One region of the Bradyrhizobium sp. 142 genome, then DNA from elsewhere that is predicted to be linked to it. Evidence: riboswitches for the same ligand, from Rfam matches in the RefSeq annotation. Region 1 holds a riboswitch; each other region holds the start of a gene.
The links. A riboswitch is a leader RNA that binds a small molecule or an ion and turns the genes downstream of it on or off. The one in region 1 is predicted to bind cobalamin.
Positions count from the first base shown of each region.

Region 2: it holds a riboswitch for cobalamin, as region 1 does, so the genes downstream of both, IVA82_RS18565 (TonB-dependent receptor) here and metE (5-methyltetrahydropteroyltriglutamate--homocysteine S-methyltransferase) in region 1, are expected to answer to the same signal.
Region 3: it holds a riboswitch for cobalamin, as region 1 does, so the genes downstream of both, IVA82_RS18650 (DUF1636 domain-containing protein) here and metE (5-methyltetrahydropteroyltriglutamate--homocysteine S-methyltransferase) in region 1, are expected to answer to the same signal.

Region 1 covers NZ_JADPKQ010000495.1:12,020-22,716, forward strand. The annotation lists gene IVA82_RS44690 (citryl-CoA lyase) at 1-22, shown strand, start outside; partial or broken gene IVA82_RS44695 (SMP-30/gluconolactonase/LRE family protein) at 19-919, shown strand; gene IVA82_RS44700 (GNAT family N-acetyltransferase) at 1,492-2,007, opposite strand; gene IVA82_RS44705 (EAL domain-containing response regulator) at 2,608-3,738, shown strand; gene IVA82_RS44710 (ISNCY family transposase) at 3,759-5,165, opposite strand; gene IVA82_RS44715 (hypothetical protein) at 5,221-5,523, shown strand; partial or broken gene IVA82_RS44720 (diguanylate phosphodiesterase) at 5,636-5,809, shown strand; gene IVA82_RS44725 (4Fe-4S binding protein) at 6,422-6,625, shown strand; gene IVA82_RS44730 (hypothetical protein) at 6,646-6,801, opposite strand; cobalamin riboswitch at 7,718-7,918, shown strand; gene metE (5-methyltetrahydropteroyltriglutamate--homocysteine S-methyltransferase) at 8,018-10,333, shown strand.
Region 2 covers NZ_JADPKQ010000200.1:67,620-78,316, reverse strand. The annotation lists gene IVA82_RS18585 (energy-coupling factor ABC transporter permease) at 1-222, shown strand, start outside; gene cobF (precorrin-6A synthase (deacetylating)) at 269-1,018, shown strand; gene cobT (nicotinate-nucleotide--dimethylbenzimidazole phosphoribosyltransferase) at 1,034-2,086, shown strand; gene IVA82_RS18570 (histidine phosphatase family protein) at 2,093-2,665, opposite strand; cobalamin riboswitch at 2,741-2,944, shown strand; gene IVA82_RS18565 (TonB-dependent receptor) at 3,058-5,418, shown strand; gene IVA82_RS18560 (PepSY domain-containing protein) at 5,431-6,900, shown strand; gene IVA82_RS18555 (hydantoinase/oxoprolinase family protein) at 7,469-9,478, shown strand; gene IVA82_RS18550 (hydantoinase B/oxoprolinase family protein) at 9,475-10,697, shown strand, end outside.
Region 3 covers NZ_JADPKQ010000200.1:89,939-100,635, reverse strand. The annotation lists gene IVA82_RS18700 (alpha/beta hydrolase) at 1-165, opposite strand, end outside; gene IVA82_RS18695 (ring-cleaving dioxygenase) at 162-1,100, opposite strand; gene IVA82_RS18690 (LysR family transcriptional regulator) at 1,231-2,139, shown strand; gene bluB (5,6-dimethylbenzimidazole synthase) at 2,136-2,768, opposite strand; gene cobS (adenosylcobinamide-GDP ribazoletransferase) at 2,773-3,555, opposite strand; gene cobU (bifunctional adenosylcobinamide kinase/adenosylcobinamide-phosphate guanylyltransferase) at 3,552-4,055, opposite strand; gene cbiB (adenosylcobinamide-phosphate synthase CbiB) at 4,184-5,125, shown strand; gene cobD (threonine-phosphate decarboxylase CobD) at 5,137-6,102, shown strand; gene IVA82_RS18660 (cobyric acid synthase) at 6,107-7,555, opposite strand; gene cobO (cob(I)yrinic acid a,c-diamide adenosyltransferase) at 7,565-8,200, opposite strand; cobalamin riboswitch at 8,241-8,462, shown strand; gene IVA82_RS18650 (DUF1636 domain-containing protein) at 8,556-8,930, shown strand; gene cobW (cobalamin biosynthesis protein CobW) at 8,927-9,976, shown strand; gene cobN (cobaltochelatase subunit CobN) at 9,976-10,697, shown strand, end outside.

The DNA.
Region 1 (10,697 bases):
CACGCTGGGAGGCGCGTCATGATGTATCTCGACAAGCCGCCTCAGCTGGTTGAGACCCGCGTGTTCTCGTCGATGCCGGCGGAATTTCGTCGCCCTGGTGTTTCCTCGAAATGGGCCGGATGCCAACCGCGGGGGCCATCCGGTGGATTGTTTCATCGAGGGGCCGTCGTTCGACAAGTCCGGGAATCTCTACGTCGTCGATATCCCCTTCGGCCGCATTTTCCGGATTTCGCGCGACGGCATCTGGTCTCTGATAATCGAATATGACGGCTGGCCGAATGGTCTGAAGATCGCACCTGATGGCCGCGTGCTGGTGGCCGACTACATGAACGGCCTCATGGAGCTCGATCCGCAGCGGGATACTATCAGCCCGCTTCTGGGGCACCGCAATTCCGAGTCCTTCAGAGGCTGCAACGACCTGCATATCGCGACCAACGGCGACATCTATTTCACCGATCAGGGGCAAACTGGATTGCACGATCCGACCGGCCGGGTGTTCCGACTGCGTCCTGACGGCCGGCTCGATTGCCTGATTTCGAACGGGCCAAGCCCGAACGGGCTGGTGCTCAGTCCCGACGAGGCCGTGTTGTTCGTTGCAATGACGCGCGACAACAGCATTTGGCGCGTGCCGCTGATGCGTGACGGCGGGGTTGCGAAGGTGGGACGGTTCAGCTTGTTCTTCGGGACCAGCGGTCCTGACGGGTTGACGATGGATCAAAAAGGGCGGCTCTTTGTCGCTCACGCCTCCCTCGGCCACGTCTTCGTCATGGTGCCGAACGGCGAAACGATCGCCCGCATCAAGTCCTGCGCTGGGGCGACCTGCACGAACCTCGTATTGGAGGCGGCAAACGGCACATTGCTCATTACGGAATCCTCTACCGGATCAGTGTTGATGGCTGATCTCGCTCACCTTCCTTGAACGTTAGCCAGCAGGAGTGACAAGGTGGTACCGAATCCTTTCACGCGACGGTCCACCGAATCAAGATGCAGGAAGGAGCCCGGTAGATGATTGGCTTGCCAGTTGCCGAGGCATTGTACTTGGCGACGAATGGATCGCATTTGTGTGCGGTGATCCGAAACGGCGTCAGTACGTCGCATTGTGTGGGAAGCACGAAAGAGCGACTCGGCTATCGTTTGTAAGGCTGGGTCGGGCTTCGCCCCCAACGGGCCGCCGCCGACCTGGCTCCGCGCCTTTTAGCCGGGCCGGTTTCGGCTCGCGGTCCACGAGCCTTGAGAAGACCATCGTATCGCTTCGCACCATGAAGAACGATTTGATGGCTGATACCCGCCAAGAAGGTCGAAGAGGTAACCCGCTCGCAGTGGGAATAAGCACCGCATCAGCGTCGAGGTTCTCGATCATCCTCGGCCGCGACGCACGCGTTGGAGCGTTCGTTTTGAGAACCAACAAGCAGCAGGATTTGCTGCTTTGAAAGTCTTTACTGATAGGCCCAGGAGCACTTTTAACTGTGTGGAGCAGAGATCGCAGTACTGTCATAGCCTCTTGCGCGCGCGCAATCCTCCAACCCGATATCCCCTCTCCTCGTAGAAACGGCGTACCCGTTCTAAGGCCGGATAGCCATCCGGGGGCAACGCAACCTCAATCATCTGCCAGCCTCGGCGCTTCGCCTCCGAATGTACCGCCTCGAGCAGATGCCGACCGTGGTCAGAGCTTCGGAAGTCGCGAGAAACCCATAGCTCCTGAAGCACACCGTACGCTCCGGCTGCTCTCACGGCCTGTACGGCCGAGATGGCAGCGACCCCTACAATCTGCCCCGTGGCTTGTTCCTCGATGACAAAAATGAAGCCCTCTTCGGGATCCTGAATCAGGCGCAAAGCCGCCTGCGTCGCGCCTTCAAGACTGAACTCTGGTCCGGGGCCACCTAATTCAGAAAGTAGCTTTTCGACGGCTTCTGCGATCGCGTTCTCATCTCCTGGCACGCCTTTGCGCAAAGCCGTGCCCCCGTGGGGCAGGCGTTGCGCTTCAGCGCCAACACGAACACCCGTCATATTTGTCCCTCTAGTCCCTCTTGAGGAAATCCATGTTCAGAAGGATACAGAAAATGCAACTGAGAGCAACTATCAAGCTCGGTAGGGAATAGGACGTCCGCACTCGCAATAAGCAACAGAGGTGCGGTAAGTGCAAGCTGTTGCCGTTCTCAGAATCGACTGCGGCTTGACCTACTGCGAATTCATGATGGACTTCCTTCGATTGAAAGGAAATCCACGAGACTGCACATTCGCGCGTGGGCAGGCCGGCCATGCCGATCAAAGATTTCGTAAGAGTGATTGCCGATCGTCACTCACGAGCGACTCGATTCAGTAGATCTTGCAGCATGATAATCGCCGTGCCATAGGGCGCATCAGCTCGGCGCGTCTGAAGGTGAGATTCCCAAACTCGCGTGCGTCACTCGTACAAAATTGCGCGAAGCGGGGCAGGTATCATACGCGTGCGCCCGACAAAATCGTCTGAACAACATCGCGAAAGATTTTGCACGCTAATGCACTATCTTAAGCTTACCTCGAAGAATCGAAAGATAATGGCAAGCACTGCTTGTTTGGACCTTCGCTCCTCGGTTAAGGGACCGTCACGGAACGGGAGTGGTTGCGATGGAGCATGGGCAGGCCGAACTGGTCGGAGGGAAACCTGTAATCTTCGGCCAGCGTAAGGTGCGGCCGCGAGCGTGCGTGGCCGTCGGCAAGCGGCATCTGCGCGCGTTTCTACGGGATGTGCTGGAGGATATGGGGTTTGTTATCAGCGAATGCGGGACTGCTGACGAGCTGCCGCACGTACTCTGCACGGAATTCCCTGATCTGATCCTGCTCGGCATTGGCTCGGATCGCATCGAGCCTGGACGATTGCTCGAGATACTCGTACGCGAAGAATTTGCAGGCAGAGTGCTGGCGTTCGGCGCCCGCGAGTCGATCGTCATGACGGCAGTGCAGCAGGTCGGGGGCGAATATGGACTTGATATGCTGCCGCCGCTGAGGACGCCGTTTGCAGCCGAGACGCTGCGCGATCGGGTCGCCATGCTCTTGCCCAGAGAGCCGGCGCCCCGTCCCGCAGTCCATGTCGGAGAAGCCTTACACGCTGGCTGGCTTGAGCTCTGGTATGAGCCGAACTTTGACGCGTGTACCCTCAGCCGCCGCGGCGCCGAGGCGCTTGTGCGAATGCGGCACCCGACCTGGGGCGTTGTTCCACCAGCCTATTTCATCCCGGAGGCTCACGATCCGCATTTTAGGGAGTTGTCGCAGTTCGTGATCGACCGCGCGATCAAGGATTGGCAGTATCTTCTGGAGCAGCAAACTTCGATCGATCTCTCCATCAATCTCCCGGCAGCATTCCTGATTGACCCGCAGGCGGTACGCGATCTCTGTCAGCGCATGCCGTCGCACCCCGCTTTCGGCGGCTTGACGATTGAAATCGAGAGCGAGGAAGCGATCCAGAACCTAGATCTCCTGATCGAGGTCGCGCGTGAGGTTCGCTTTCACAACATTGGCCTTGTAATCGACAATGTCGGCGCCAATTGGCCGCAGCTGATGGGGATCGAAAAATTCCCGTTCATGAAATTAAAAGTGGACCGGCAGTACGTCGCCGGTTGCGGAAATGGGCCCCTGAAGCGAACGGTGTGCCGCCATATCGTCGATCTAGCTACTTCTCAGCGCAAAATTGACGTTTCCAGGATTGAGGTCAATGGGTTGCCGCAAAACAAAACCCGCCGGGGTGAGCGGCGGGCCTGAGTTTGCTTAGGTTGAGGTGGTTACTGGACGGATTGTTTTTCCATTGTGCGACCGATGTTGACGACGTTGTCGGCGATGACGCCCAGCCCGACCCAACGCTTCATTCCGGCATCGCCTTTGTAGCGGCAGCGATCGAGCCCGTGTCGCCGCTTGACCACGCTGATGCGTCCCTCGCACCCGGTCCGCCATTTTTGTCCGTTGCGGAACCAGCGCTTCCTCTGCTCTCGTTTGCGCTCGGGGCTCTTGGTCGAACGGTTGGGAATGCAGACGCGCTTGACGCCCTGGGCTTTCGCCGCTGCCTCGTTCTTGGCGGAGTAGAATGCGGCGTCCGCTGCCACCAAGTGCGGCGGACGCCCCAGCATTGCTCGGTGCGTCTCGATGGCGGCAATCAGCAAATCCGAATCGCTCGGACGCCGATCATAGACCTCGTAGTCGATCACGATCTGGTCCTCGGCCTCTTGCAACTTCACCATCTTGCCGAACTCGTTCGGCTTGCCGGCCTTGCCTTTGCGAATGATCTCCGTCGATGGCTCGAACAGGCTGAGGATCTTGCCTTCGGCGTGTGTGTCGCCACGGAAGATACGCGCTCTCGTCTGCTTCATCACTTGCTTGACCAGCGGCACCATCGCGTCGAGCTCCTGGCGTAGGCCGTCGAGCACCAGCTGCTGCAGGACGTTCCTCGCACGCTTCGTTCCTCTGGCGACCTCTTTGGAGAACCGCTTCGCCTGTCCCACCACTCGACTGGTCGCATTGAGCAGCTTGCCATAGGATCGATTGAGCTTCTCCCGGCTCTGCTTAGCTCTGGAGCGCGCCGCCCGGGCGATGTCCAGGACCCGCAGCTTCACGCTGCGACTGCGGTCGCACAGCTTGGCGCCAGTCTCTCCGGCGATCTTGCCAATCCTTTTCATGGTGCGGATCAGAACTCGCACGCCATCGCCCAACAAGCTCGAATCGGTCGGATAGTGGACGTTGGTCTCCACCACGGTGGTGTCCACGCGCATTCGGCGCCCGGCCGCCAACCCATTGGCCTGAGCCAGCTTCACCAGCCTTTGGTGAATCTGCTTGACCACCTCGGGCCCCACCGCCACGCCCCAACGTCCCATCGTCTTTGCATCGGGCGTCTTGCCGGCGCCGACGCGGGTGAAGTCGCGGTACACCAGATTGGCGCGCACCTCGCGCTCCAGCACGCCATAGCTCCAGTTGCGGATGTGCTTGAGGATCAACAAGCGCAACACCATCTCGGCCGGCGCGCCCAGCCGACCACGACTGCGGCTCTTGGGATGCCGTCTCGCCAGCGCTTCGTACACTGCAGCTACGATCTGTTCATCCGCCAGCACCCGGTCGGCGTGCTCCATCCAACCTTCGCGAAGATCGCTCACTTCTTCAGTGATCAACCCATCGCCAAAGCTGAGCTGTGCCCGCCGCATCTTAATCACGCCGTCCTCCCGAGCGCATTCGACGCGGCTCCGGACGCAGCAAATCATGATTGAGTTCGCAAATGGTCTCGATCGATTGCTTCAGCTTCTGATAGTTGTCCAGCCAGCGGCGAACCTCGGCGACGCGCTCGCGACGCACGCTGAGTTGCCGCGTGCGTCCACCAGCATAGGTGACCGTCAGAACAAACACCCGGTGCCCTTCGCCACGCGCGCATTTCGGGCAGTCTTTGGTATGTCGGACAGTGCGTTCCAGCAGCGAGCCACGCAGCAATTCGCCGGTGACCGGCAGCTTGCCGACAAGCTTCTCGCGCGCTCGAAGGGATCGATCTCGAATCATTCACAAGAATGAATCAGATCGCAGTCGCCCCTGTCAATTTCAAATCCGTCCGGCCTTGCAGGTTTCCAGGCCCTGAGCGATTCTCCCACAGCAACCGCGCACTTCATTTTTGCGCCGGAAAGTAGCTAAAGAGTACAGTGTGCGCACCGTTGCCGCAGGTGTGGAGAGCCACGCCGACCTGATCGCTGTGACCGAACTCGGCTTCGACCTTGCGCAGGGCCATCTGTTCGGAAAGGCCATGCCGCTGAAGCAATTTGCACAGTCATCTTTCAGCCCTGTTCCACTTCGTCCAAAATAGTTGCATGAGGAGTGGCTGAGCACAGCCAGGCAAAGCGTACCAGCGCTCGCCCGCGCCGCCATGCCTACTCGGCACCAGGCATGCGGCTGACTGCAATTAAATCGGTCACTTTGCAAAGCCAGTATCGCTCCTCCCGGCGGAACTTCATTTCCCTCCGAAGCGACGCCGAAGGTTATTGTAGCACAAACCCGTTTTGGCAAGCCTCCAGCGAGTCAATCCGCGGAGTTAACGTTGCAGCCGTGAGCGAGGCTTGCACAAAACCTCCAGTCAGGGCGTGTGACCGGAGGTTTGCCGAGATCCGGCGTAGACGTGCGTCGGCTCGCGGCTTTTAGTCGCGCCGCCAGTTTCGGAATCGTCGAGCGTCGCTTGGCCCCGCGCTGCCATGCCAGACAAAACCGACGGAAGCTCGCAGCGGTCGACTGGCTCTCGGAGTAGGGCCCGAGGGCTCGCATAGCTTGAAATTGAAGTGGCCCGTTGCTGTCGCAGATGCAACATGGTCTCAGACCCGGGACAGCACAATTGGGCAAATTGCCCATCATTGAGCGCGTCTGTGTTTGGCACGGCATTTGAAAGGGATCGCCAATGGCATCGCTCGCCAAGGAGTCGGAAGGCATGGCTTACAAGATCGTCGCTTCGCAATGCACCGTTTGTGGGGCATGCGAGTTCGAGTGTCCCAACGCGGCGATCAGCCTCAAGCGTGACATTTACGTTATCGATGCCAAAAAGTGTACGGAGTGCGAGGGCCATTCCGACACGCCGCAATGCGCGGTCGTCTGTCCGGTGCCTGACACCTGTGTCCCGTCTAAGACAGCATAAGCAGCCGCGTCCAGACGGCTTCACCGCTCGATTTCGCGAACGAAGTAGTAGATGTCGAGCTTGAGGAGGCCGCCGACCGCATGGGGCGCATCGAGGTCGATCAACATCGTTATGACCTTAAGGCGCTGATCGACTCCGAGAAGCCCTCGAAGGGCTCTGTCAGAGGACACGGTCAAATTTGTCTCGAATAAGGACAAGGCCGCCTCGATGCTCCAGTCGCCGCGTTGAGGCTTATCGTCGCTGGCTGACGAGCCGAGGCGAGGTGGACGGGCGTCGAATATCGCAAGATCGATTTGCAGGATATCTAAAGCTACGTCACGGCCGAAGCCGAAGAGAGGTCTTCTCGCGCGACGAGATCGGTCCGGAGATCCTGAAGACGTGCGAGAAGCTCGGCATCCGCTTGGCCGTGGTCACCGTGCACGAGTGCATGGAGTCTAGGGTTATAGCACGATCCCGCCGCCCGCGCTTTCGCCGCTTACTCCAGTTTCGCAAGTCAGCGTGCATCCTGAGGTCCGGAACTGTTCCTGCGATGTCGCGCAGGCCAACGTCCAGGCTGCACCACCCGCCAAGCGGCGACGGACACAACGAAGGCGCGCGCCAAAGTCGCTCAGCAGGTGAGTGCCTGGCCAGGAGATCATCTTGACCAACGCCACGGACGCGATCGAGCTCGCGGCTCGTCGCGGGGTCAGCCGAACACAGGCAGTCCGACCTGATCATCCGTTCGATCCTGGAGTAATCCGGCCTTTGCAATTCCTAAGGAGCCTCATCGCGCTGTGATCAAACGGATGCCGGCCGAGGATGATCGCAACTTCCTCACGGGCGAGTTCGAGAAGCTGCTGACGGAAAAGACCAGGCTTTGTCGCGATCACGCAGATGTCGAAAGCGCCCGGGCGCGTTCGTTCTGCTCGCGCTAGCTCATCCGACTACGCGAACAGGGTGTTGAGCGGACGCATTCACAAGCGGAGCCTCCACAGATCCACGCGTTTTCACGAGGCCGGGAGTAAGTTTGTTGTAGCCTACCTAGTACAGTTCGCAATCGCTTGGGCAATATCGCAGCGACACTCAGTAGGTTGACGGATCGATCCTCGTGCGCATAATGCCAGCCGTCGTGGTCTCCGGATTTCGTTTGATCCGGAGCTAAGAGGGAAGCCGGTGCAATGCCGGCGCTGCCCCCGCAACTGTAAGCGGCGAGCCGCTGTCCAACGAAGTCACTGAAGCCATGCGGCTTCGGGAAGGCCGGATAGCAGCGACGACCCGCGAGCCAGGAGACCTGCCTCGACAATATATCGTCCACGGGCGGGGTGTCCCGGTGTGCGCCAAGCAGCTGTCGCTCACGCGATATTCGCTGCATGCGTCCGCCATGGCCTTTGCCCCAATTATGGGGTCTGAGCTATGTCTATTCTTTCGCTTCCCGTTGCCACACTGGGGATGTCACGCATCGGCCCACGACGCGAACTCAAATTCGCGCTTGAGAGCTACTGGGCGGGAAACTCCAGCGAAGCCGAGCTCCTCGAGGCGGGGAGTGGACTTCGTGCCGCTAATTGGGCACGGCAGAAATCCCGCGGTGCGACCGTCATTCCTTCGAATGACTTCTCGTTTTACGACCATGTGCTCGATACCAGCGTAATGGTCGGCGCCATTCCCGACGTCTACGGCTGGACCGAAGGTCCTGTGTCGCTCAAGACCTACTTCACCATGGCGCGTGGCGCTCAGGACGGTGGTCACGCTCAGCATGGGCCTGGCGTAGCCGCACAGGAAATGACGAAGTGGTTCGATACCAACTACCACTACATGGTGCCGGAATTTCACCAGGATCAGATCTTTAAGTATTCCTCTCGAAAGCCGATCGAGGAATATGAGGAGGCAAAAAGCCTCGGCTACCAAACGCGCCCCGTCCTAGTTGGCCCAGTCACTTTCCTGAAGCTCGGCAAAAGCGCAAATCCCGCATTCAATCCGCTGTCGCTGCTTGATAGGCTCCTCCCAGTCTATGTCGATGTTCTCCGCGAACTAGCCTCGCGCGGTGCTGAATGGGTTCAGCTCGACGAGCCATGCCTAGTGATGGACGTCGACGAAGCATCGCGGGCGGCTGTCCGCCGGGCCTATGCTCATTTCGCAAAGGTTGTGCCGGCCCTTAAAATCATGCTGGCCACTTATTTCGGCGCTATCGGCGACAATCTTGAAACAGCCTTGGCCTTGCCCGTTGCCGGGCTTCATGTCGATCTGGTTCGGGCACCCGACCAGTTGGACGCAATTGTCGCCAAAGCCCGCAGAGATCTCGTGGTCTCGCTAGGCGTCGTTGATGGTCGCAACGTCTGGCGCTCCAATCTTGCGGCGCTGGTCGACCAACTTGCCCCTATGGTCAAAAAGCTGGGCAGGGACCGTGTTCAGATTGCTCCTTCCTGCTCGCTGCTTCATGTTCCGATCGACATTGAGCTAGAGACCGATCTCGATCCCAATCTGAAGACGTGGCTGGCGTTCTCAGTTCAGAAGATCAAGGAACTCTCGATATTGGGCAAAGCGCTGGCCGGCCATGCTGCCGAGGTGGCCGATGAACTTGCGCTTTCGGAGGACGAAGCCGTGACCCGCGAAACATCGCCCGAGATTCACAATGCGAATGTCGCCGGACGAATGGCCGCAATCGACGATAGCATGCGTCGCCGTCGCAGTGCGTTCACCCAGCGTGCCGACGTCCAGCGCGTCGCGTTCGCATTGCCGATGTTTCCAACGACAACCATCGGATCCTTCCCGCAAACGGTCGACGTCCGAAATGCGCGTGCGGCTCATGCGCGGGGAGCGCTGAATGACGCGCAGTACGAGCAGCTTCTGAAAGCGGAGACAGCCCGTACCGTGCAGTGGCAGGAAGATATCGGCCTGGACGTGCTCGTACATGGTGAGTTCGAGCGCAATGACATGGTTCAATACTTTGCCGAGCAGCTGTTGGGATTCGCTTTCACCAAGCACGGTTGGGTTCAGTCTTATGGGTCGCGGTACGTTCGTCCGCCTATCCTGTTCGGAGATGTTTCCCGGCCGAAGCCGATGACCGTTGAATGGTGGCGCTATGCGCAGTCTCTGACCAAGAAACCCGTCAAGGCTATGCTGACCGGACCGGTGACGATCCTGAACTGGTCGTTTGTCCGCGACGACATCTCGCGGAGCGAGACATGCCGTCAGATCGCTCTTGCGATCCGAGATGAGGTCATCGATCTTGAGGCGGCTGGAGCGACCATGATCCAGATCGACGAGGCTGCGTTGCGGGAGGGATTGCCGCTACGCAAATCGCAGTGGAGGAACTATCTCGATTGGGCAGTGGACAGCTTCCGCGTTTGCTCCTCCGCTGTCGCCGACGGAACTCAGATCCATACCCACATGTGTTATTCCGAGTTCAACGAAATCATCGATGCGATCGCAGCAATGGATGCTGACGTCATTTCAATCGAGACGTCGCGTTCTAAGATGGAATTGCTCGAGGCCTTCAAGAGCTACAAATATCCCAATGAGATCGGGCCCGGCGTCTATGACATTCATTCACCGCGCATTCCCGCAGCGGCGGAAATCAAGCAGCTGATTGTGTTGGCGCGGCAGCGAGTTTCCGATCGGCAGCTCTGGATCAATCCCGACTGCGGACTGAAAACGCGAAGGTGGGAGGAGGTGCGTCCCGCGCTCGTCAATATGGTGGCCGCCGCACGCGAGTTGCGGGCTGAGCCATGATGGTGCGGAGCGTTTCGCCAACGCGCTTGTGAATAAGATGCACGCGCTTTGGGGGCTTACGATGTCCTTGCGAGCTCCCAAAGTTCCCAGCGCCTGCGAATGCCGGCCGGCGCCGGCGGAGGCGGTCGCATACAGCCGGCGATAAGCTCGGTTTTCGATCCGACGGCGGACAGCATGCCGGCGATGCCTGGTCAGGTCACATATTCCGAAGTCAACGCTCGACGCGAAGCACAGCGCTATTTTTCATTTATCCATCGCGTGGATGCGTCCCATCACAACAATCTATTTTACCGCCCTTACGGAATGTCATACGAAATTGGCGCCTTGGCACGCTCTCCGGAAGATAATCGAGCGTTGTTGGTGT
Region 2 (10,697 bases), on a different contig from region 1:
ACGTATCAGTCCGGCGTCATCGCCTGGGTAGCGTTCTGGGCGCTCTATGGCTCCGGCTTCGGTGCGACCAACCTCGCCAATATCGCGACCTTTGCGGCGTCCTATGCGCTGGTGATCGTGATCGAGCCGCTGGCCGATCTCGCCGTGCTGGCGCTGGCGAAGTCGCTGCGCGGCGTCACCGCGCCGGGGTTCGTCACGCCGCGTTTGCACAACGCGGCCTAGAGACAGGCGAAAGGGCGGCCGATGCGGCCGCCCTTTCGCAGGTAAGATGCTCACGCTCTCCTTGATAGGCATCGGCTGCGGCGATCCCGAGCAGCTCACGCGCGCCGCGGTTCGTGCGATCAATGCGGCCGATCTCGTCCTGATCCCGCGCAAGGGGAATGCGAAATCCGATCTCGCCGACTTGCGGCGGACGATCTGCGCCGACGTGCTCACCAGCGACACGACGCGCATTGCCGAGTTCGATCTTCCCGTGCGCGACGCGGCCGAAGCCGACTATCGCAAGGGCGTGGACGACTGGCACGACGCGGTAGCCGCGGTCTGGTCACAGACGATCGCAAGCCATCTCAAAGGCGAGGGCAGCGTCGCGCTGTTGATCTGGGGCGATCCGTCGCTTTACGATTCCTCGCTGCGCATTGCGCGCCGTCTTGATCCCTTGCCGAAGATCGAGGTCGTGCCCGGCATCACGTCGATCCAGGCGCTGTGCGCAGCGCACGCGCTGCCGCTCAACGATATCGGTGAACCCTTTCTGGTCACGACTGGACGCCGCTTGCGCGAAGCCGGCTGGCCGCAAGGCGTCGATACCGTGGTGGTGATGCTCGACGGCGGCACGGCATTCCAGTCACTCGATCCGGAAGGCCTGCACATCTGGTGGGGCGCGTATCTCGGCATGCCCGATCAAATCGTCATATCCGGCGCGCTTGCGGAGATCAGCCCACACATCGTGGCTGCACGGCAGCAAGCGCGCGAGCAACATGGCTGGATCATGGACAGTTACATTCTCAAGCGCAGGCCGTAAGGCAAGCGAGGCAGCATGCTCCCCGAATGGGTCCATCAAAAATGCCCCGATATCTCCGCCGTCCATCGCGCGGCGGCGATCGCGCGGCAGGCGCAACTAACAAAGCCAACCGGCGCGCTCGGCCGGCTCGAGCAGCTCGCGATCGAGCTCGCCGGCCTGCAAGCGACCGAGCATCCGCGTGCTGCGCGAGTGCCGATCATCATCTTCGCCGGTGATCACGGCATCGTCGCGCAGGGCGTCTCGGCCTATCCGCAAGAGGTGACGATTGCGATGATGGCGAATTTCGCCTCGGGCGGTGCTGCGATCTCGGTGCTGGCACGTGAATTGGGTTCCGGCCTGGAAGTGATCGACGCCGGCACGCTGGCCCAGGAGGGTATGGCGGGCGCTGTCACCGACAAGCCGCGCAACGGCACCCGCGACTTCAGCGCGGAAGCGGCCCTCGAGCCGGCAGAGCTGGCATTCGCCTTCGAAGCCGGACAACGCGCAGTCGCGCGCGCCGAAGCCAGCCGGCCCGATCTTCTGATTTTCGGCGAGATGGGCATCGGCAACACCACGACGTCAGCGGCAATTGCCGCAGGCCTGCTCGGCGTGAGCGCCGAGGAGATCGCCGGCAGCGGCACCGGCGTCGATGCCGCCGGCCGCACGCACAAGGCGCGCGTGATCGATGCCGCGATCGCGCGTCATGGGATTGCCGGTGCATCGGCCGAAAAGATCCTGTGTGCCGTCGGTGGTCTCGAAATCGCGGCGATCTGCGGCGCGATCATCGCGGCCGCGCAAGCCCGCATCCCGATCCTGATCGACGGATTCATTGTCTCGGTCGCGGCCCTGGCGGCGGTGCGCCTCAACCCGACGTGCCAGCCGTTCCTGCTGGCGTCGCACCAATCGGCGGAGCAGGGGCATCGGCTGGTGCTTCGCGCCCTGAACGTCCAGCCGTTGATCAGCCTCGATCTCAGGCTCGGGGAAGGGTCGGGCGCCGCGATCGCGCTGCCGCTGGTGCGGCTTGCCTGCAGTCTTCACAACGGCATGGCGACGTTTGCGCAGGCCAATGTGCCGGATCGTCCGGCCTGATCCGGCTCAAGCCGTGCGCTGATTGACGGAGACGACGCGCCAGCCGGTCGCGAGCCGGTCGATACGCGTGAGAGACAGTGGATCGATCACGAAACGCAGGGCCGCTTCCGGCGTCAGGTCGAGCGCGATGCACAGGGCGGCCCGGATCGTGCCGGAATGCACGACCAGCGTTGCGGATCCCGCTCCGACTCGCGACAGGCCCAGTCGAACGCGCGCGACCTGATCCTCGAAGCTCTCGCCGCCCGGTGGCCGAGCGCGCGCCGGATCGCTCCAGAATTGCGCATAGGCCTCGCCGCCCGTCGCGGCAAGATCGTCGTGCCGCCGACCGGTCCAGTCGCCAAAATCCTGTTCGTTCAATTCGTCCACCAACTCCGGTTCGAGCCCGAGCGCGCGCGCCGTCTCGACCGTGCGCCGTGACGGGCTCGCGTAACAATTCGCGTCCTGCGGCAGATACCGCCGCAGCCGCTCCAGCTGCGCGCGATCGCCGAGGCCGGCCGGCGCGTCGGCGGCATGGATCGTCCCCGCGACGCCGTCGACGGCCGCATGACGTACTAGCCAGAGGAAGGTCTCGCCCTCCATGCGAAAATATCCAAGAAAAGTTGGTCGCTGTGGCAACAACGCCGCAACAGGCACATTGACTCCATCTGGGTCGTAATCCTAGATGGCCGTGACGGTTTCCCCATCCGGGGATGAAAAGGGAATGCGGTGCGGGGACGTTGTCCCCAATGCCGCGGCTGCCCCCGCAACTGTAAGCGGCGAATCTTGCGTCACGAGCCACTGGGTATCTCGGTCCCGGGAAGGCGACGCTGAGGTGATGACCCGCGAGCCAGGAGACCTGCCGTCAGCCGTGGTCACACGCGAAGATGTCGGTCGGGGAGTACAGACATTCGGCTTCATCGAAGGCTGACAAGCCAAGGGTGAGACCTCGTTCGCTGTGACGTGCCACTGACGTCATACCGAGGTCTAAAACCATGTTTTCCGTCCGTAGTGTGCGACCGCGTCATTTTTTGCTCGCGTCTGCTGCCCTTACGTCGTTTGTTGCCGCTAATATCCCCGCTGCGTTGGCGCAGCAGGTCCGCGACCCGCTGCCGCCCGTCGAGGTCACCGCGCCTGAACAGTCCCGCAGGCCGGCCAAGCCAGCCCGACGCGCGGGACAGGGGGCGCGTCGCGCGGCGGCGAGCAGGCCGGCTGCAGCACCGGCCGCGCCGACGCCGGTCGTGCCGGCTGCCACGGCGCAGACGCCGCTCAACACCAATGCGGTCGCCGAGAGCGCCTCGCGCCTCGGCCTGACCGTGCGTGAGATCCCGGCAACCGTCGAGGTGATCTCGGCCGAAACCATGCGCGAGCAGGGCTATCGCACTGTGTCTGACGTCGCGCAGGGCGCGGTCGGCGTCACCTCCGGCGACAATCCGGCCGAGCCTTCGGCCTTCTCGATGCGCGGCTTCACCAACAGCCAGATCAACACGCTCTACAACGGCATCAAGATCGGCCCGCAGAACATGACCTCGCGAATCGCCGACACGGCTAATCTGGAAGCCGTGGAATTTGTGAAAGGGCCGGCCTCGTTGATCTCGGGCGAGGGCGCCGCTGGCGGCGCGATCAACCTCGTCACCAAGCAGCCGCACACCGGACCGATCCGCAACGAGGCTGACGTTTCCTGGGATTCCCTGGCTTCCTTCCGGGCGCATTTCGGCTCTGGCGGCAGCACCAACGTCCAGGGCCTTGACTACCGCTTCGACCTCAGCCGATCCTCGCTCAACGGTTTTGTCGACGACACCAATATCAAGACGCTCGATGTCTCGGGGCAGCTCAACTACCGCATCTCCGACAGTCTCAAGATCTGGGGCGCGATCGAGTACCGCGAGGATCGCTCGAAGGCCTATTGGGGCGTTCCGCTGGTGCCGATCGCCTTCAGCGGCTCGCACGCCACGACCGGTATCGTCTCGGGCAACTATGTCTCGAACTATAACGGAACGAATCTCGGCGCTGTCACAATCGACGACCGCACGTTCAACACCAACTACAATGTCCTCGACAATCGAAACGTGGCGCAAGAGGTGTGGCTGCGCGGTGGTTTTGAGCTGAAGCTGGCGCCTGACCTGACGTTGAAAAGCCAAGCCTATGGCTACGGCGCCGAGCGAACTTGGTTTAACAATGAGATCGAGGCATTCAACTCTGGTACGAACACGGTCGATCGTGAACGGTTCTATGTCGCGCACAGCCAGCGCCTGGTTGGCAACATCACCGACCTGACCTGGGATGCGAACATCGCAGGCTTCGACAACCGCCTGGTGACGACGCTTTCGTCAAGCTATCTGGATTTTGTTCGGCCGGGAGCCGCAAATTTCCCCGGCGACTCCGTTTCGCTGGTCGATCCCGCCCGCGGCTACTACGGCCTGCTCACGACGCAGCAACAGACCGCGCGCATCGACAACGAGGCGCTCTCGTTCGAGGACCGGCTGAAGCTCACGCGAAGCTTCGCCCTTGTCGGCGGCCTGCGCGTGGAGCATATCGGGCTCGATCGCAATTCGACCGACCCAGCCGGGCTGGAGAAGGCGAACTTCCCGTTCTCGAAATCCTGGGCCCCAGTGACCGGCCGCATCGGCTACACCTGGGAGGCCGTTCCCGGCTTGACCTTCTTCAGCCAGTACGCCACGGGCGCCGACATCTCGGCCAATAACATCTTCCTGCTCGCGCCGACCCAGCCGCTCAATCTGACGACCGCACGCACCTACGAGACCGGCGTCAAGCACCTGTTCTGGGACAACCGGGCGGAGTGGTCGTTCTCGGCCTACGATATCCTGCGCAAGAACGTCTATGCCGCCGCGGGCGGCATGCAGCTCAACATCGCCGGACGCCAGGAATCGAAAGGCGTCGAGCTCGCCGCCTCGGTGCGCCCGATCGAGCCTTTACGGCTCTGGGGCAACATCGCCTATGTCGATGCCCGCTATGCCGACTACAATTTCGCCGGCGGCTCGTTCTCGGGCAATACACCGCCGAACGTGCCGCGGATCGTTGCGAATGCCGGCGCGTCCTACCGCTTCTTCACACCGTGGCCGGTCGAGCTCGGCATCGTCGGCCGCCATGTCGGCGACCGCTACAACACCGATGCGAATGTCGTGACGCTGAAGGCCTACACCGTGGCCGATGTCTACGCCTTCGTCGATATCCCCAAGGCGGTATTCTCTGCGGTCGACCAGGCCCGCCTGACCTTCCGCGTCCGCAACATCGCCGACAAGCGCTACGCGATCTGGGGCGATCCGTTCTATCCCGATCAGATCCTCCTGGGCGCGCCGCGCACCTACGAGATATCGGCCGCGTTCAAATGGTAGGGCGTTGAACCCATGATGGGCGCGATCATCCTGCTGCACCGCTGGCTCGGAATCGCATTCTGCGTGCTGTTCGCGATGTGGTTCGCGACGGGAATCGTGATGCACTTTGTTCCGTTTCCGTCGCTGACGGAAACGGAACGGTTTGCCGCTCTTGCGACGGTGGATCGCGAGCGGGTCACGATTACTGTTTCTGACGCGGTGGTCGCCAGCGGCATCGCCGATTCCACGCGCGGTCGACTGATCCAACGCAGCGATGGACCGGTGTACATCGTCTCGGGAGCGTCATCTGTGCGCGCGGTCCGCGCCTCGGACGGAGCCGACGCATCGGTAACATCTGCCGAACTTGCGCTCGCCCTGGCGCAGAATCATGCCCGCAATCGCGGGCTCGATGCCGAAAGCGCAACCATCCTCGCTCACGCAGACTATGATCAATGGACCGTGCCGAACGGTTTTGATCGCCACCGACCGCTGTTTCGTGTGGCCCTTGGCGATGCCGCCGGGACGGAGATCTATGTCTCCTCGCACACCGGCGAAATCGTCCTGGATACGACACGACGCGAGCGCGGCTGGAATATGGTCGGTAGCGTCCTGCACTGGATCTATCCCACGGTCCTGCGAAGCAACTGGGCGCTGTGGGATCGCGTGGTCTGGACATTGTCGCTGCTGGCCCTGATCGCGGCGGTATTGGGCACGGCGCTCGGAATCGCCCGAATCAGGATTCGTAAGCGGCGAATCTCCTCGCCATACCGCGGTTGGCATGCCCTGCATCACTTCATCGGCCTCGTGGCGATGGTGTTCGTGCTGAGCTGGATCTTAAGCGGCTGGCTTTCCATGGATCACGGTCGGCTGTTCTCGCGCGGGCAGTTGAGCGCGGCTGAAGCCGGCGTGACGAATGCTTCGCCCGACTGGACGACAGCCGCATCGCTCGATCGGAAGCCGATACCGTCAGCCGCCCGCGAAGTCGAATGGTTTGCCTTCAATGGCAACCTCTATCGACGCGAGCGGATTAGTCTCGGCGAGCAAGCTCTGATTGGGGTAGGCGAAGCTGCGCGTAGCGGACGGACGGGATTTTTGAATGCGCGCGAAGTTCAGGGTTTGACGATGCGTCTTGCCGTTGGATGCGACATGCCGTCGGTTCTTGCCGGTGACGACGACTATCCCGCACAGTCTATCGTCCTGGGTGCGCCCATTTATCGCTCTCGCTGCGGCAACCTCTGGTTCGATGTCGACGGGGCCAACGGGAGCGTGCTGCAAAGGCTGGATTCGTCGCGTCGGGCCTATCGCTGGTTCTACGGCGCGCTGCATACGCTCGACTTTCCGGTGCTGCAGGCACGCCCGCGTCTCCGCGACACCCTGATCGTCGGCTTATGTATGCTTGGGCTGGTGTTTTCCGCCACCGGGGTCGTCATCGGCTGGCGGCGTCTGCGGTCCTCTGTGGTTGCCCGAGTTTCGAGCGCAAATGCGCCCGCCGGGGGTGGTTGAGGCAAGTCAATCCTCGTGTGACCGTCCATCGGTTCGATGCCGGTCTGCGCTGCTTTCGAGAATCGCAGGTTGCGTCGGCATCGGCTTCCCGCCGATGCGGCAATAGCACTCTTACTGTTCGTACAATAAAGAGAGGCTGAGCCGACCGCCATGCATAGCTCGTGGGCGCCCGAAGACACCGCGGCGATCGTTCGATCGCCTTCAAATTAGACAGAAGATTGGTGGGGATTGGGTCGCAGTGCAGCGCGCGCCGCGTTCGGCGCGGGAGAATCCGTGGTGCACAGCACTTTTTTCAGGTGGAACAGTCCGCGTTCCCTTGCACTCTTTGCGAGCACCTCTGCACCAAAACGTGCAGCCGGTGGCGACGGGCGCGGCGTCCCTTGGGCGCTGGTCCAGTGGCTTGCGGCAAACTCTGGCACTATCCGGAGCCCATAGCTCTGTCGCACGCTCGCAGGCGGTGGCATGACAGGGTGCATGATGGGCAGTTTCAGTTCGGCATTTGGACGTCGCGATGGATGGGAAGCACCCGGCGTCCGGTCCGGACGTCATCCGTAGCTGATCCCTGCACATGAGCGATTCCGCCAGTCATTGGGAAGTCGGCACCGATATCGGTGGCACCTTTACCGACATCATCGCGATCCGGCGCGATTCCGCGGAGACGCGGATCGCGAAGGTGCCGTCGCGGCCGCAGGCTCCTGTTCAGGCAATGCTCGAGGCCATCGAGGCCGTGGGTCTGCGCAAGAGCGAGGTCAAACGCTTCGTGCACGGCACCACGCGCGTGACCAACGCCATCGTCGAAGGCCGGCTGCCGCAGGTGGCACTGGTCGCGACCGACGGATTTGCCGATGTGCTCGAGATCGCGCGCTACCGCCGGCGCGATCTCTATCGTCTCAACGTCCCGCCGAAATCGCCGCCGCTGGTGCCGGCTGAACTCTGCTTCGGGCTCGCCGAGCGTCTCGATCACGAAGGACGGGTGCTGAAGGGGTTGGATGAAGCGGAGATCGAGCGGCTGATCGGGTGGCTGAAGCAGACCGGCGTCCAGAGCGTCGCGGTGGCCCTGCTTCATGCCTATGCCAACCCGCTGCACGAAAAGATCCTCGGCGAGCGTCTCAAGGACGTCGTCGCCCACGTCTCGCTGTCGCATGAGGTCAATCCCGAGGCGCGTGAATACGAACGCACTTCGGCGACCGTGTTCAACGCGGCGGCGATGCCGATCGCGGTCGAATACCTCAGCGAGTTGGAGCAGCGGCTGCCGATCGGCGCCGGCTTGCAGGTGTTTCATTCGGCCGGTGCCATGGTCCCGATCTCGGCGGTGAAGCGGCGGCCACTGGTGATGGCGATGTCGGGGCCGGCGGCCGGTGTGTCGGCCTCCGTCAGCATCGCGCGCCAGCTCGGCACCTCGCGCATGCTGACCTTCGACATGGGCGGCACCACGACGGACGTCTGCCTCATCGTCGATGGCCAGGCCGAGATGACGGACGGCCGGATGCTCGGCGACAAGCCGCTGCGTCAGCCGATGCTCGCGGTTCACTCGATCGGGGCGGGCGGCGGATCGATCGTGCGCAACGGGCCCGGCGGCCTGACGGTTGGGCCGGAGAGCGCGGGCTCCGAGCCGGGGCCGGCCTGCTATGGCCGCGGCGGCACCGAGCCCACCATCACCGACGCCAATGCCGTCCTCGGCTATCTCAATCCCGAGACCAAGCTCGGCGACCGCATTGGCATCGACATCAAGGCTGCCGTCGGCGTCATAGAGCCGATCGCGCAAGCCTTGGGGCTGAGCATCACCGAAACGGCGCTCGGCATCATCAAGGTCGCTAACGCAACGATGGCCCGCGCGCTGCGCCGCGTCACGGTCGAGCGCGGCATCGACGGGCGCGATTGCACGCTGCTCGCCTTTGGCGGCGGCGGCCCGATGCATGCCGCGGGTCTCGTCGATCTCTACGGCATTGAATCGATCGTGGTGCCAAGCGCGTCGAGCGCGTTTTCCGCGCTGGGCTGCCTCACCGCCGATTTCAGCTTTCTCCAGCAGCAGACGTTGCGCGCGGCGCTCGACGGCATCGATCTCGGTCGCGTTTCGGAGCGGATTGCGACGCTGATTGGCGATGCCTCGGCGCCACTGATCGCCAATGGCGTCGCGCAAGCCGAGATCGATGTCGAACTGGCCGCCCTGATGCGCTACGCGGCGCAGAACGATGCCATTCCGGTGCCATTCACGCTGCCGCTCGACGCGACGCGTCTGAAGACGGATTTTCTGGCGCGGCATCACGAGCTCTTCGGCTATGCGACGAACGAGAGCTGCGTCATCGAGTCGGTGCGGGTGCAGGCGCGCCGCCCATCGACGACCGTTGTGAGCCGGCCGTCGACTGTGGTCCGGGCCGCGTCGACCGGTCGTCGAATCTGCTCATTCGAAAGCTTCCATGACATTGCGACCGCGATCGTCGACCGCGCCGCGGCGTCCGATGTGGTCAGTGGTCCCGCCATCATCGAAGACGCTTGGTCGACCGTTGTGGTGCCGCCCGGCTGGCAAGCAAGGCCAGACGCCACCGGCAACCTGTTCCTGACGCGGGGAACGCCATGAAGCTCGACCCCTTCGTCGTCGAAGTCATCAGGCACGGGTTCTCCGCCGCGGCCGAGGAGATGAGCCTGGTGATGACGCGCTCGGCGCGCTCGCCGCTGCTGCGGGAGGCCGGCGATCTGTCGTCGGCGATCACGGATGCTCGCGGCGGCCTGGTCGGGCAGGGCCGCGATATCCCGATTCATCTCGGCGCAATGGCCTACACGATTCCCGAGCTGCTGAAGGTGGTGCCGGCCGACACCCTCAACGACGGCGATGTGCTGATCTACAATCTCGGCGCGCTCGGCGGCAATCACCTCAACGACGTCAAGGTCGCGCGTCCCGTCTTCGTCGACGGCGAGATCGTGGCGTTCGCGGTCAGCCTCGCACACTGGCCCGATATCGGCGGCACCTGGCCCGGCAGCTATTTTGCCAAAGCCATCGACACGTTCCAGGAGGCGATGCGCATTCCGCCGGTGCTGATCGCGACGGCGGCCGGCGTCAGCGCGCCCATCATGCAACTGCTCAAGGCCAATGTCAGGGATCCCGAGGCCTGCGAAGGCGATCTGCTCGCCCAGATCGCGGCGACCAAGGCTGGCGAGCGGCGCATCGTCGAGCTCTGCCGCGCGCACGGCAAGGCGGTGTTCACGGCGACGCAGGCGCGCTTGCACGATCTGTCGGAGATCGAGATGCGCGAGGCGCTTCGCGCACTGCCGGACGGCGTCTATGAAGGCGAGGATTATCTCGACGACGGCGGCGTGGACAATGCGCCGGCGCGCATTCACGTCAAGATCACCATTGCCGGCGACGAGGCGACCTTCGACTTGTCCGGAAGCTGCGACCGCGTTTCCAATTTCTGCAACACGACGCCGTTCATGGCACGCTCCGCCGCTGCCTACGCCGCGCGCATCATGAGCGGGCGCGACATGCAGCAGAACGTGGGCGCACTGCGGCCTTTGACCATCATCACGCGCCCGGGCTCGATCCTGGAGCCGGGCTGGACCGCCTCGGTTGCCGCCGGCAACCACGAGACGTCCATGCGCATCGTCGATGCGATCTTCCGCGCGATGCAGGACACGATTCCGCAGCATTTGTCGGCCGGCGGGGCGACCACTGCGGGCGTGCTGTTCTTTGCCGAACCCCGCCAGAACGGGTCATGGCGCATGCTGTACGAAGTTCACGGCGGCGGCGAAGGCGCGCGCCACGATCGGCCGGGCATATCGGCGACGCGGGTGCATCTGTC
Region 3 (10,697 bases), on a different contig from region 1:
GAGCACGCGGCCGCGCGGCGAGAGCAGGGCCGAGCCGGGCGAGATCATCTTGCCGAGCCCAACGAGGTCGTTCTCGTCGCCGCCGGTGCCGTGCAGCAGCAGGAGCGGGGTCGAGCCCGCGCTGTTCGCGGGCTCGAAGCAATGGATGAATGCACTCTCGGTCATGACACGCTCTCTTCCAGGCTCGGCAGGACGTCCTCGATCTGCTTGCGTTGCTGTTCGAGGAAGCCCGGCAGCTTCAGGTCGCGGCCCAGCGTCGCAACGGGTTCGTCGACGACGAAGCCGGGGATGTCGGTCGCGATCTCGAACAGCACGCCGCCGGGCTCGCGGAAGTAGATCGAGCGGAAGTAGTTGCGGTCGCGCTGCTCGGTCGGATGCAGGCCGTGATTGGAGACGAGCCTCTGGGCCATCCTGCCTTGCTCGGCATCGTCAGCCGCCCGGAAAGCGATATGGTGCACGGAGCCGCCGCCCTGATGGCCACGCAAGAAGCCCTTGGCCTCGTAAATATCAACGACGCTGCCCTCGACGTCACCGGGCGCCTTGAAGCGGATCACCGAACCTTCGCGCGCGGTTTGCTCTAAGCCGAACACGTCGGTGAGGACGGCAGCCGTCTTCGTCGCGCTGTCAAGCAGCAGCGTCACGCCATGGAAGCCGCGGATCGCATGCTCGGCCGGCACCTCGCCATTGCTCCAGCCCGGCTCGCTCTCGGCACCGGGGACGCCGACCAGCGCCAGCGCCATGCCATCGGGATCGCTAAACGGCAGCACGGACTCCCCGAACCGCTTCTCCAGCGCTTCGCAACGGATGCACTTCTCGGTGAAGCGCTGCGTCCAGTAGCCGAGCGAGCGCTGCGGCACCCGGAAGGCGGTCTGATGGGTCTCGCCGACGCCGCGGCGCCCCGCAGGCGCGCCGGCCCAAGGGAAGAAGGTCAGGATGGTGCCGGGCCGGCCGGTCTCATCGCCATAATAGAAATGGTAGGTGCCGGGGTCGTCGAAATTGACCGTCTTCTTGACGAAGCGCAGGCCGAGGTCTCGGGTGTAGAAGCCGAAATTCCTGATGGGATCGCCGGCAATCGCGGTGACGTGGTGCAGTCCAGACATTTGTTGTTCTCCAAAGCTCGTGGAGCAGTCTTGCTCTGGCCGGAAATATCGTCCCGGTTTGGATCGGAGACAATCCATGCAAATATGACGGCTATGTCTACGATTTGGAACCAATTGCGGGGCTGGACCTTTGGATAAGGTCGCCAGCCTCCACGCCTTCGTGAAGGTGGTCGAAAGCGGCAGCTTTGCCGAGGCGGGCCGCCAGTTGCGGCTCTCGCGCTCCGCCATCAGCAAATACATCGCCGACCTCGAGGAGAGCCTCGGCGTGCAGCTCTTGAACCGGACCACCCGCCACGCGAGCCCGACCGAGAACGGCCAGCAATATTTCGAGCGCGCCGTCGTGATCCTCTCGGAGATCGAGGCCGCCGATCAGGCAGTGACGCAAGCCCAGTCGGCGCCGCGGGGCCTGTTGCGCGTCAACGCGCCGATGTCGTTCGGGACCCTGCGGCTCGGGCCGGTGCTCGCCGACTTCATGGCGCGTTACCCGGAGCTTCAGCTCCAGCTCGTGCTGAGCGACGACCTGCTCGATCCCGTCCAGGACGGCTTCGACGTGACATTGCGGATTGCGGAGCTGGAGTCATCGAGCTTGATCGCGCGGAAGATCGTGCCTGTCGCGCGCAGGATCTGCGCCTCGTCGGATTATCTGGCGCGTCACGGCACGCCGAGGCATCCGCAGGATTTGCGCAACCATGTATCGCTGACTTACGGTTTCCTGCTCACCGGCAACCAGTGGAAGCTCACCGGCGCGGACGGCGACCACTGGATCCAGCCGGCCTGGTCGCTCTGCGTCAACAATGCCGAGGTGCTGCGCGACGTCGCGATCAAGGGCAGGGGCGTCGCGCTGCTTCCCGAATTCATCGCCGCCGATGCCTTGAGGAGAGGCGAGCTGCGCACGGTGCTGGAGGATTATTCCGCGCCGCCGCTGGCGCTCTATGCGGTCTATCCACCGACGCGGCATCTTTCGGTGAAAGTGAGGCTCTTTATCGATTTTCTCGTTGAACGGTTCGGCCGTGAGGAGGAAGCCCTCGCGTCGCGTTAACGCCGCAGCGTGAATTCGTCTGCTCCCCGCCGGTGTTCCCATTTTGCCTTCTCGAGCTCGGGTTGATCGCACTCCGCCTCCGGATAGCCGATGCAGAGATAGGCGACGAATTTCCAGGATGCCGGCACGTCGAGAATGGCGTGGATGCGATCCGGACTGAGGATGGATACCCAGCCGAGCCCGATGCCATCGGCGCGGGCGGCGAGCCACATTGCGGTGATCGCGGCGACCACGGAATATTCCGTCGTCTCGGGCATCGTTGCGCGGCCGAGGCCGTGGCCGATATCGCTGGTCTTGTCGGAGAAGACGGCGAGGTGTCCCGGGGCCTGTTCGAGGCCCGAGAGCTTCAGTGTGGCATAGCGCGCTGCGCGCTCGCCGGCGTAGGTATTCAGGGCGTCGGCGTTGCAGGCCTTGAAGTCGTCGATCACATCGCGGCGCCGTGCCGACTCGTCGACGGTGACGAAGCGCCAAGGCTGGCTCAGGCCGACCGACGGCGAGAGGCAAGCCGTCTCGATCAGGCGATCGATGGCTCCCTCCGGCAGCGGATCGCTACGAAAACGGCGCACGTCGCGTCGCCACACGAAAAGTTCGCGCAATTGCCGGCGAAAGATATCGTCGAACTCGACCATGAGGTCATCGTCCCATCTGAAAGGCCGCTGCCACCAGCAGGATCAGGATCTCACCTGACTGTTCGAACGCGCCAAGGATGTCGCCGGTCTGTCCGCCAATCTGCCGCACGACAAGCCGCGCCAGGATCAGTCCGGCGAGCGACAGCACGATCATGGCAACCAGCGCCTTTCCCGGTCCGAGCGCAAGGGCAAGACAAAGGGTTCCGAGAGCGAAGGCGACGGCCACGCTGCGCCCCGGGGGCGATCCGGCGCTCGCGGACAGCCCGTCGGGCCGCGCCGGGGGCACCAGCGACATGAACGCCGGCAGGCCTGCGCGGGCCGCGGCGTGCGCAGCGCACAGCGCAAGTGCGACCAGCCACGGGTCTGCGATGGCCGCCAGCGCACTCCAGCGCAGGCTGAACGACAGGATCAGCGCACAGACGCCATAAGTGCCGATCCGGCTGTCGCGCATGATCTCGAGCTTGCGCTCACGCGTCCGGCCGCCGCCGAGCCCGTCCGCGGTGTCGGCAAATCCATCCTCGTGCAGCGCGCCGGTGATGAGCGCGGTCGCGGACAGTGCGAGCAGGGCGGATGGACCCGGCGTCAATCCCAACTTGGTCGCCACCGCATAGACCGCAGCGCCCAAAAGGCCAACCAGCAGCCCGGCGACCGGCAGCGCCCAGGTCGCGCGCGTGACGGCACCGTCACCGGCGGGCTTCGATGAACCCACCGGCAGGATCGTGACGAACGACACCGCGATCCTGAGATCTGCGATGACGTCTTTCAGAAATTCGGCGTGGGGCATCATTTCAGTCTCATCGGCAGGCCCGCGACGACGAACTCGACCTCGTCGGCGACATCAGCGATGATCTGGTTCATGATCCCGGCAGCGTCGCGGAAGCTGCGCGCCAGCGCGTTGTCGGGCACGATGCCGAGACCAACCTCGTTGGTGACGAAGACGACGGGGCTCTTGAAGCGGGGTAGGGCGCCGGCAAGCTCTGTGACTTCGCGCTCCCAGTCGCGCTCCGCGTGGAGCAGGTTGGAAAGCCACAGCGTCAGGCAGTCGACGAGCCTTGCGCCGCCGCCATCGGTCGCGACCAGCGCCTGCGCGAGATTGAGCGGCACCTCGCGCTCGATCCAATCGGTTCCGCGCCGCGCGCGATGCGTTGCGATGCGCTCTTCCATCTCCGCATCGAGCGCCTCGGCCGTCGCGACATAGACGGGTCGTCCGGGAAAGGCGCGGGCGCGCGCTTCGGCACGCTTGCTCTTGCCTGATCGCGCTCCGCCTGTGATCAAGATGACGGCCATGAAGGTCTCCTGTCGGCCAGCACTAATCACCAAATGCGCGCAAAGACAAAGCCGAAATCAGGCGTACAGGGGCTTGCGCTGGGCCGGGGCTTTGCGCAACAGGGACGGAGCGAGACGGGGGGACGTACGTGGGCTTTGCGGGTGCGATGGTGGTGGCGATGGCGGTGGATGCCCTGGTGGGCTGGCCGTCGTGGCTGTTCGCGCGGATCGGCCATCCCGTGACCTGGCTCGGCCGGCTGATCGCCGCCGTCGACGCTGCCTGGAATCGGCCTTCCGATCCGCCGGCGCTGCGCCGCGCGGCGGGTGTCGCTGGCGCGCTCGTCGCGATCGCGCTGGCGGTTGCGCTTGGCTGGACGCTTCAATCCGCGCTGTCGTTTGGCTGGATGCAGATCGCGCTGGTCGGCGTGCTGGCCTGGCCGTTGGTCGCGTTGCGCTCGCTCCATGACCATGTCGCCGCCGTCGCGAAACCCTTGCAGGCCGGCGACATCGCCGGCGCGCGCGAGGCGGTTGCGCGCATTGTCGGCCGCGATCCTGCTGCGCTCGATGATGCCGGCATCGCGCGCGCGGCGATCGAGAGCCTCGCGGAAAACGCCTCCGACGGCATCGTGGCGCCGGTGTTCTGGGGCGCCCTGTTCGGCCTGCCCGGGATTCTCGGCTACAAGGCGATCAACACGCTGGATTCCATGATCGGCCATCGCACCGAACGGCACGAGACCTTCGGCTGGGCGGCTGCGCGGATCGACGATGTCGCCAATTTCGTTCCGGCGCGGCTGACCGGATTTCTCTTCGTGCTGCTGGCGCCGCGGCGAGCGGAGGCGCTGTCGTGCATGACGCGCGATGCGCGCCGCCATCGCTCGCCCAACGCCGGCTGGCCGGAAGCGGCGATGGCCGGCGCGCTTGGCGTGCGACTGAGCGGCCCCCGCATTTATCACGACAGCACTACCAACGAGCCCTGGCTGAACGAAGGCGCGCGCGATCCGCTCGCCGCCGACATCACTGATGCCCTGGCAGTCTACCGCCGCGCCATGCTGCTGCTCGCCGGCGTTCTTGCGATCCTGGCGTTCGCGTGAAAGAACAGGACATGCGTGAGCACGGCGGAAATCTCGATCAGGCCCGGCTGCGGTTTGGCGGCCGCGCGGAGGACTGGATCGACCTCTCGACCGGGATCAACCGGCTGCCTTATCCGGTGGGCGAGATCGACGCGCATCATTGGAATGCGTTGCCGTCGCGGTCCGAGATCGAAACTCTGCATCAGGCCGCGCAGCACGCGTATGGCACGAGCGCGCCGATCATTGCGATGAGCGGCGCGCAGGCCGCTATACAATTATTGCCGCAGCTTGCGCCGCACGGCCGGGCGCGCATTCTCGCGCCGACCTATAACGAGTATGCTGCGGTCCTGTCCGTCGCGGGCTGGGAGGTCGAACAGGTCAGCGAGCTCGACGCGCTTGCGGGCGCGGACCTCGCCATTGTCGTCAATCCCAACAATCCCGATGGCCGGTGCCATCCACCGAAGGATCTGCTGGCGCTGCTGCCGTGCGTCGGCCGCCTCGTGATTGACGAGAGCTTTGCCGACGCCGTTCCGCATTTGTCGCTGGCTTCGGAAGCGGAGCGGGCAGAGCTGTTGATCCTGCGCTCCTTTGGAAAATTCTACGGACTCGCCGGCCTGCGGCTCGGCTTTGCGCTTGGCAATGCGGCCGACATTGCGAGACTCGCGGCGATGTCTGGCCCCTGGCCAATATCGGGAGCGGCGATTGCGATTGGTCGCCGAGCGTTGCGCGATGACGATTGGGCCAGAGCAACCTCAGCGCGCCTCGCGCGCGATAGTCTGAGACTCGACGCCATGGCGCAATCGCAGGGCTGGCGGCTCGCTGGCGGCACGCCCCTGTTTCGTCTCTACGAGACGGCCGACGCGCCCGCCGCGCAGGAAAAACTTGCGCGTGGTCGGATCTGGTCCCGCGTCTTCGCGCAGCAACCGACATGGCTGCGCCTAGGGCTGCCGGGCAGCGAAGTCGAATGGGCACGTCTCGCCGAGGTTCTTTCGCGCTGAACGCTTAGCGCGCTAACGCGAGCAAGCCTTCAACATCGAGATGGGTTTCGATGTGATCGGCGAGCGCATCGAGCGCGCTTTCGATCCTGGCGTGATACGGCTCGTCGCCGGCGGGAATGTCGAGCCTTGCGAGATATGCCTTGCGAAAATCGTCCGAAGTGAAGAGGCCGTGCAGATAGCTGCCCTGCACGCGTCCATCGGCAGAGATCGCGCCTTCCGGCGCGCCGTCGAGCCGCGCGAAGTGGCGGGCGCGATCGGGCCCATCGGTCTGGCCGATGTGGATTTCGTAGGCCTGGATCGGTAGATCCGTGGCCGCGTGCACGGCCGAGACACGCGTCAGCGTCTTCTGCGCGCTCATCTCTGTCGTCACATCCAAAAGTCCAAGACCCGGCGTTTCGCCGGCCGGTCCTTCAATCCCGTCGGGGTCGGCGACGCTGCGTCCGAGCATCTGATAGCCGCCGCAGAGGCCGAGCACATGGCCGCCTCTGCGGTGATGGGCCACGAGATCGATGTCCCAGCCTTGCGCGCGCAGGAAAGCGAGATCGCCGCGCGTCGATTTGGAGCCGGGGATGATGACGAGATGCACATCGCCGGGGATTGCTTCGCCCGGACGCACCATCATGAGATCGACGCCAGGCTCGAGCTTGAGTGGATCCAGATCGTCGAAGTTGGCGATGCGCGACAACGCAAGACAGGCGATCTTGCATTGACCCGGCTTTCGCGCATCGCTTAGGCCCAGCGCATCTTCGGCCGGAAGCTCGCCGGCGCGGGCAAACCAGGGCAGCACGCCGAAACCGCGCCAAGCAGTCTTTTCTTCGATCAACCTGTAGCCGTCGTCGAACAGCGTGGGATCACCGCGGAACTTGTTGATGACGAAACCCCGGATCATCGCGGCATCATCCGGATCGATCACCGTCTTGATGCCGACGAGTTGTGCGATGACGCCGCCGCGATCGATGTCGCCGACCAGCACGACCGGCACATCGGCCTTGCGCGCAAATCCCATATTGGCGATATCGGCCTTGCGCAGATTGACCTCGGCCGCGCTGCCGGCGCCTTCGACCAGCACGAGATCGGCGCGTGCCTTCAGCCGCTCAAAGCTCTCCAGCACCGCGCCCATCAGCTGTGGCTTCATCGCCGCATACTCACGCGCCCGCACGGTTGCGACGCGTTTTCCCTGCACGATCACCTGCGCGCCGACATCGGTCTCGGGCTTGAGCAGCACCGGGTTCATGTCGGTGTGCGGTTCGGTGCCGGCGGCGAGCGCCTGGAGTGCCTGGGCGCGGCCGATCTCGCCGCCGTCAACGGTGACGGCGGCATTGTTCGACATGTTCTGCGGCTTGAACGGGAGCACGCGCAGGCCGCGGCGTGTGAAGGCACGTGCAAGGCCGGCGACGATGAGCGACTTGCCCACGTCCGAGCCGGCCCCCTGGATCATCAATGCGCGCGCCATCGCGAGGTCTCAGAACTCGACGCCGGCTTGCGCCTTGATGCCGGAGCGGAACGGATGCTTGACCAGCGTCATCTCGGTGACGAGGTCGGCGATCTCGATCAATTCGTCCTTGGCGTTGCGGCCGGTGAGGACGACATGCGTCATCGGCGGCTTGTGCTTTGTCAGGAACTCGACGACCTCAGCGATGTCGAGATAGTCGTAGCGCAGCGCGATGTTGATCTCGTCGAGCACGACCATGCGCAAGCTGGAATCGAGAATAAGCTCCCTGGCCTTCTCCCAGCCGGCACGCGCAGCGGCGATGTCGCGCGCGCGGTCCTGCGTCTCCCAGGTGAAGCCTTCGCCCATCGCATGGAACTGGCAGAGATCGCCGAAATGGCCGGTGAGCAGGCGCCGCTCGCCAGTGTCCCATGCGCCCTTGATGAATTGCACGACCGCGCAAGGAAAGCCGTGGGCGACGCAGCGCACGATCATGCCAAAGGCGGAGGACGACTTGCCCTTGCCGGCGCCGGTGTGGACGATGATGAGGCCCTTTTCGCCGCTCTTGGTCGCCATGATCTTGTCGCGGGCGATCTTCTTCTTGGCCATTTTCGCGGCGTGGCGGGCGTCGGTTTCCTCGACCGTTCGGGTATCCGGTTCAGGCGTCATCGGACAGGGTCCTTCGGCTTGACAAGTGGCGGCCGTGGGCAAATGGTGGGCCGGTGTTGGTTCCTGTCCTACGACAGGCGAAGAGGGAATGCGATAGGGTCCGAATCAGCAAGATTTGGGTCCAAAATGCAGCCGCCCCCGCGACCGTGACCGGAGAGATGCCCAAAGCCACTGACCCCCGCGGGGATCGGGAAGGCGGGGATCGAAGGGCGAAAGCCCTGCTCCGCAAGCCGGGAGACCTGCCAGCGCGGAAGTTTTGGACCGGCGGACGGGGTGTTCCGCGACGGGGAAGCGGGCCTTCGCAAGAATGGTTCGCGCGCCTCATCGCCTCCCGCTGTTTATCCTGGAAGAGGCGATGACCGTCACACTTCACGTCTGTATCACCTGCCGTGCCGGCCAGACGCTTGGCGAGGGCGAGGTCGCGCCGGGCAAGCGCCTGCACGGCGCGATTCTCGATGCCGGCGTGCCCGATGGCGTTATCGTTGTTCCCGTCGAATGCCTGTCGGCCTGTAGCCAGGGTTGCTCGGTCGCGCTCAGCGCGCCGGGCCGCTGGTCCTATGTCTACGGCCGGCTGTCGGAAGCCCATGCGTGCGACGTGATTGCGGGCGCCGCGGCCTATGCCAGCGCGCCCGATGGCATCGTGCCCTGGCGCAGCCGGCCCGAAATCTTCCGCAAGCAATCGCTTGCCCGCATTCCTCCCATCGCCGCCCTGCCGGAGCCCGCCGAATGAATTCGCTTGCAAAAGTCCCGGTCACCGTCGTCACGGGTTTTCTCGGCTCCGGCAAGACGACGCTGATCCAGCATCTGCTTGCCAATGCCAACGGCAAGAAGCTCGCGGTGCTCGTCAACGAGTTCGGCAGTGTCGGCGTCGATGGCGACATTTTGAAATCCTGCGCCGATGCCAGCTGCCCGGAAGAGAACATCATCGAACTTGCCAACGGTTGCATCTGCTGCACCGTCGCCGATGATTTCATTCCGACCATGGAGCGGTTGCTGGCGCGGCCGGTGCGGCCCGACCACATCCTGATCGAGACCTCGGGCCTGGCGCTGCCCAAGCCGCTGCTCAAGGCGTTCGATTGGCCACAGATCCGCTCGCGCATCACCGTCGACGGCGTGATCGCGCTCGCCGATGCCGAGGCTGTCGCCGCCGGCCGTTTCGCGCCGAACCCGTACGCGGTCGAAGCGCAGCGCGCGGCGGACGCGAATCTCGATCACGAGACGCCGCTGTCGGAAGTGTTCGAGGATCAGATCGCCTGCGCCGACATCGTGCTGCTGACCAAGGCCGACCTGGCCGGCGCGGCGGGACTAGAAGCGGCCAGGGCTGCCATCACGGCCGAGATGTCGCGCAGCGTGCCGATGCTGGCGGTCACCGACGGCGCCATCGACGCGCGCCTCATCCTCGGTCTCGGCGCTGCTGCGGAGAATGATCTCGCGGCGCGTCCCTCCCATCATGACGGAGAGGAAGAGCACGAGCACGACGATTTTGCCTCCGTGGTGATCGATCTTCCGGAGGTCACGGATATCGACGCGCTGGTCGCGTCGGTCCAGCGTCTCGCACGAGAGCAGAATGTGCTGCGCGCCAAGGGCTATATCGCAGTGGCGGGCAAGCCGATGCGCTTGCTGCTCCAGGCGGTCGGCGAGCGGGTGCGGCACCAGTTCGACAAGCCCTGGGGAGCGGGCGCGCGGCAGTCAAAACTCGTCGTGATCGGCGAGCATGGCGATATCGACGAGGCCGCGATCAAGGCGGGATTTGGTTTTTCAGGATCTGGCATCTGATGCACGTCGTCTTCCGCGAGAGCCGCGGTCTCGAGGAGACCGCGACGCCAAGGGACATCGGCCAGAACCCGGCCGATCTCGTGGTGCTCTCGTTTTCGGACTCTGATCTTGCTGCGTTCGCGTCCGGCTGGCGGCGCGGCCGTGACAGCCTGCCGTCGCTGCGGCTGGCGAACCTTGCGGAGCTGCGCCATCCGCTGTCGGTCGACACCTATATCGAGCGCACGCTCTCGCAGGCGCGCGGCATTCTGGTGCGCTTGATCGGCGGCTTGTCCTACTGGTCCTATGGGCTCGCGGCCCTGCATCAGCTGGCGAAGGAGCGCAACATCGTGCTGGCCGTACTGCCGGCCGACGGCCGCGACGACGCGCGGTTAGACGCCTACTCGACCCTGCCGGTCTCGACGCTGCGCCGGCTGAAAGTGCTCTGCGACACCGGCGGCCCGGTCGCAGCCCAAGCTGCGATCGCGCAGCTTGGGCTGGCGTCCGGCCTCTATGCCGGGCCGGTCGTCGGCGAGATCACCGTTCCCGATATGGGTTTTTATGATCCAGCGCGCGGTGTCATTGCGGCGCCGATGGCCAGCGAGGGCAAGCCACGCGCGGTGGTGACCTTCTATCGCTCGTATCTCACCGCGGCGGATACAGGTCCGATCGATGCCTTGATCGCGGCGCTGCGCGGCGAGGGCTTTGACGCCTACGGCGTGTTCGTCACCTCGCTGAAGGCTGC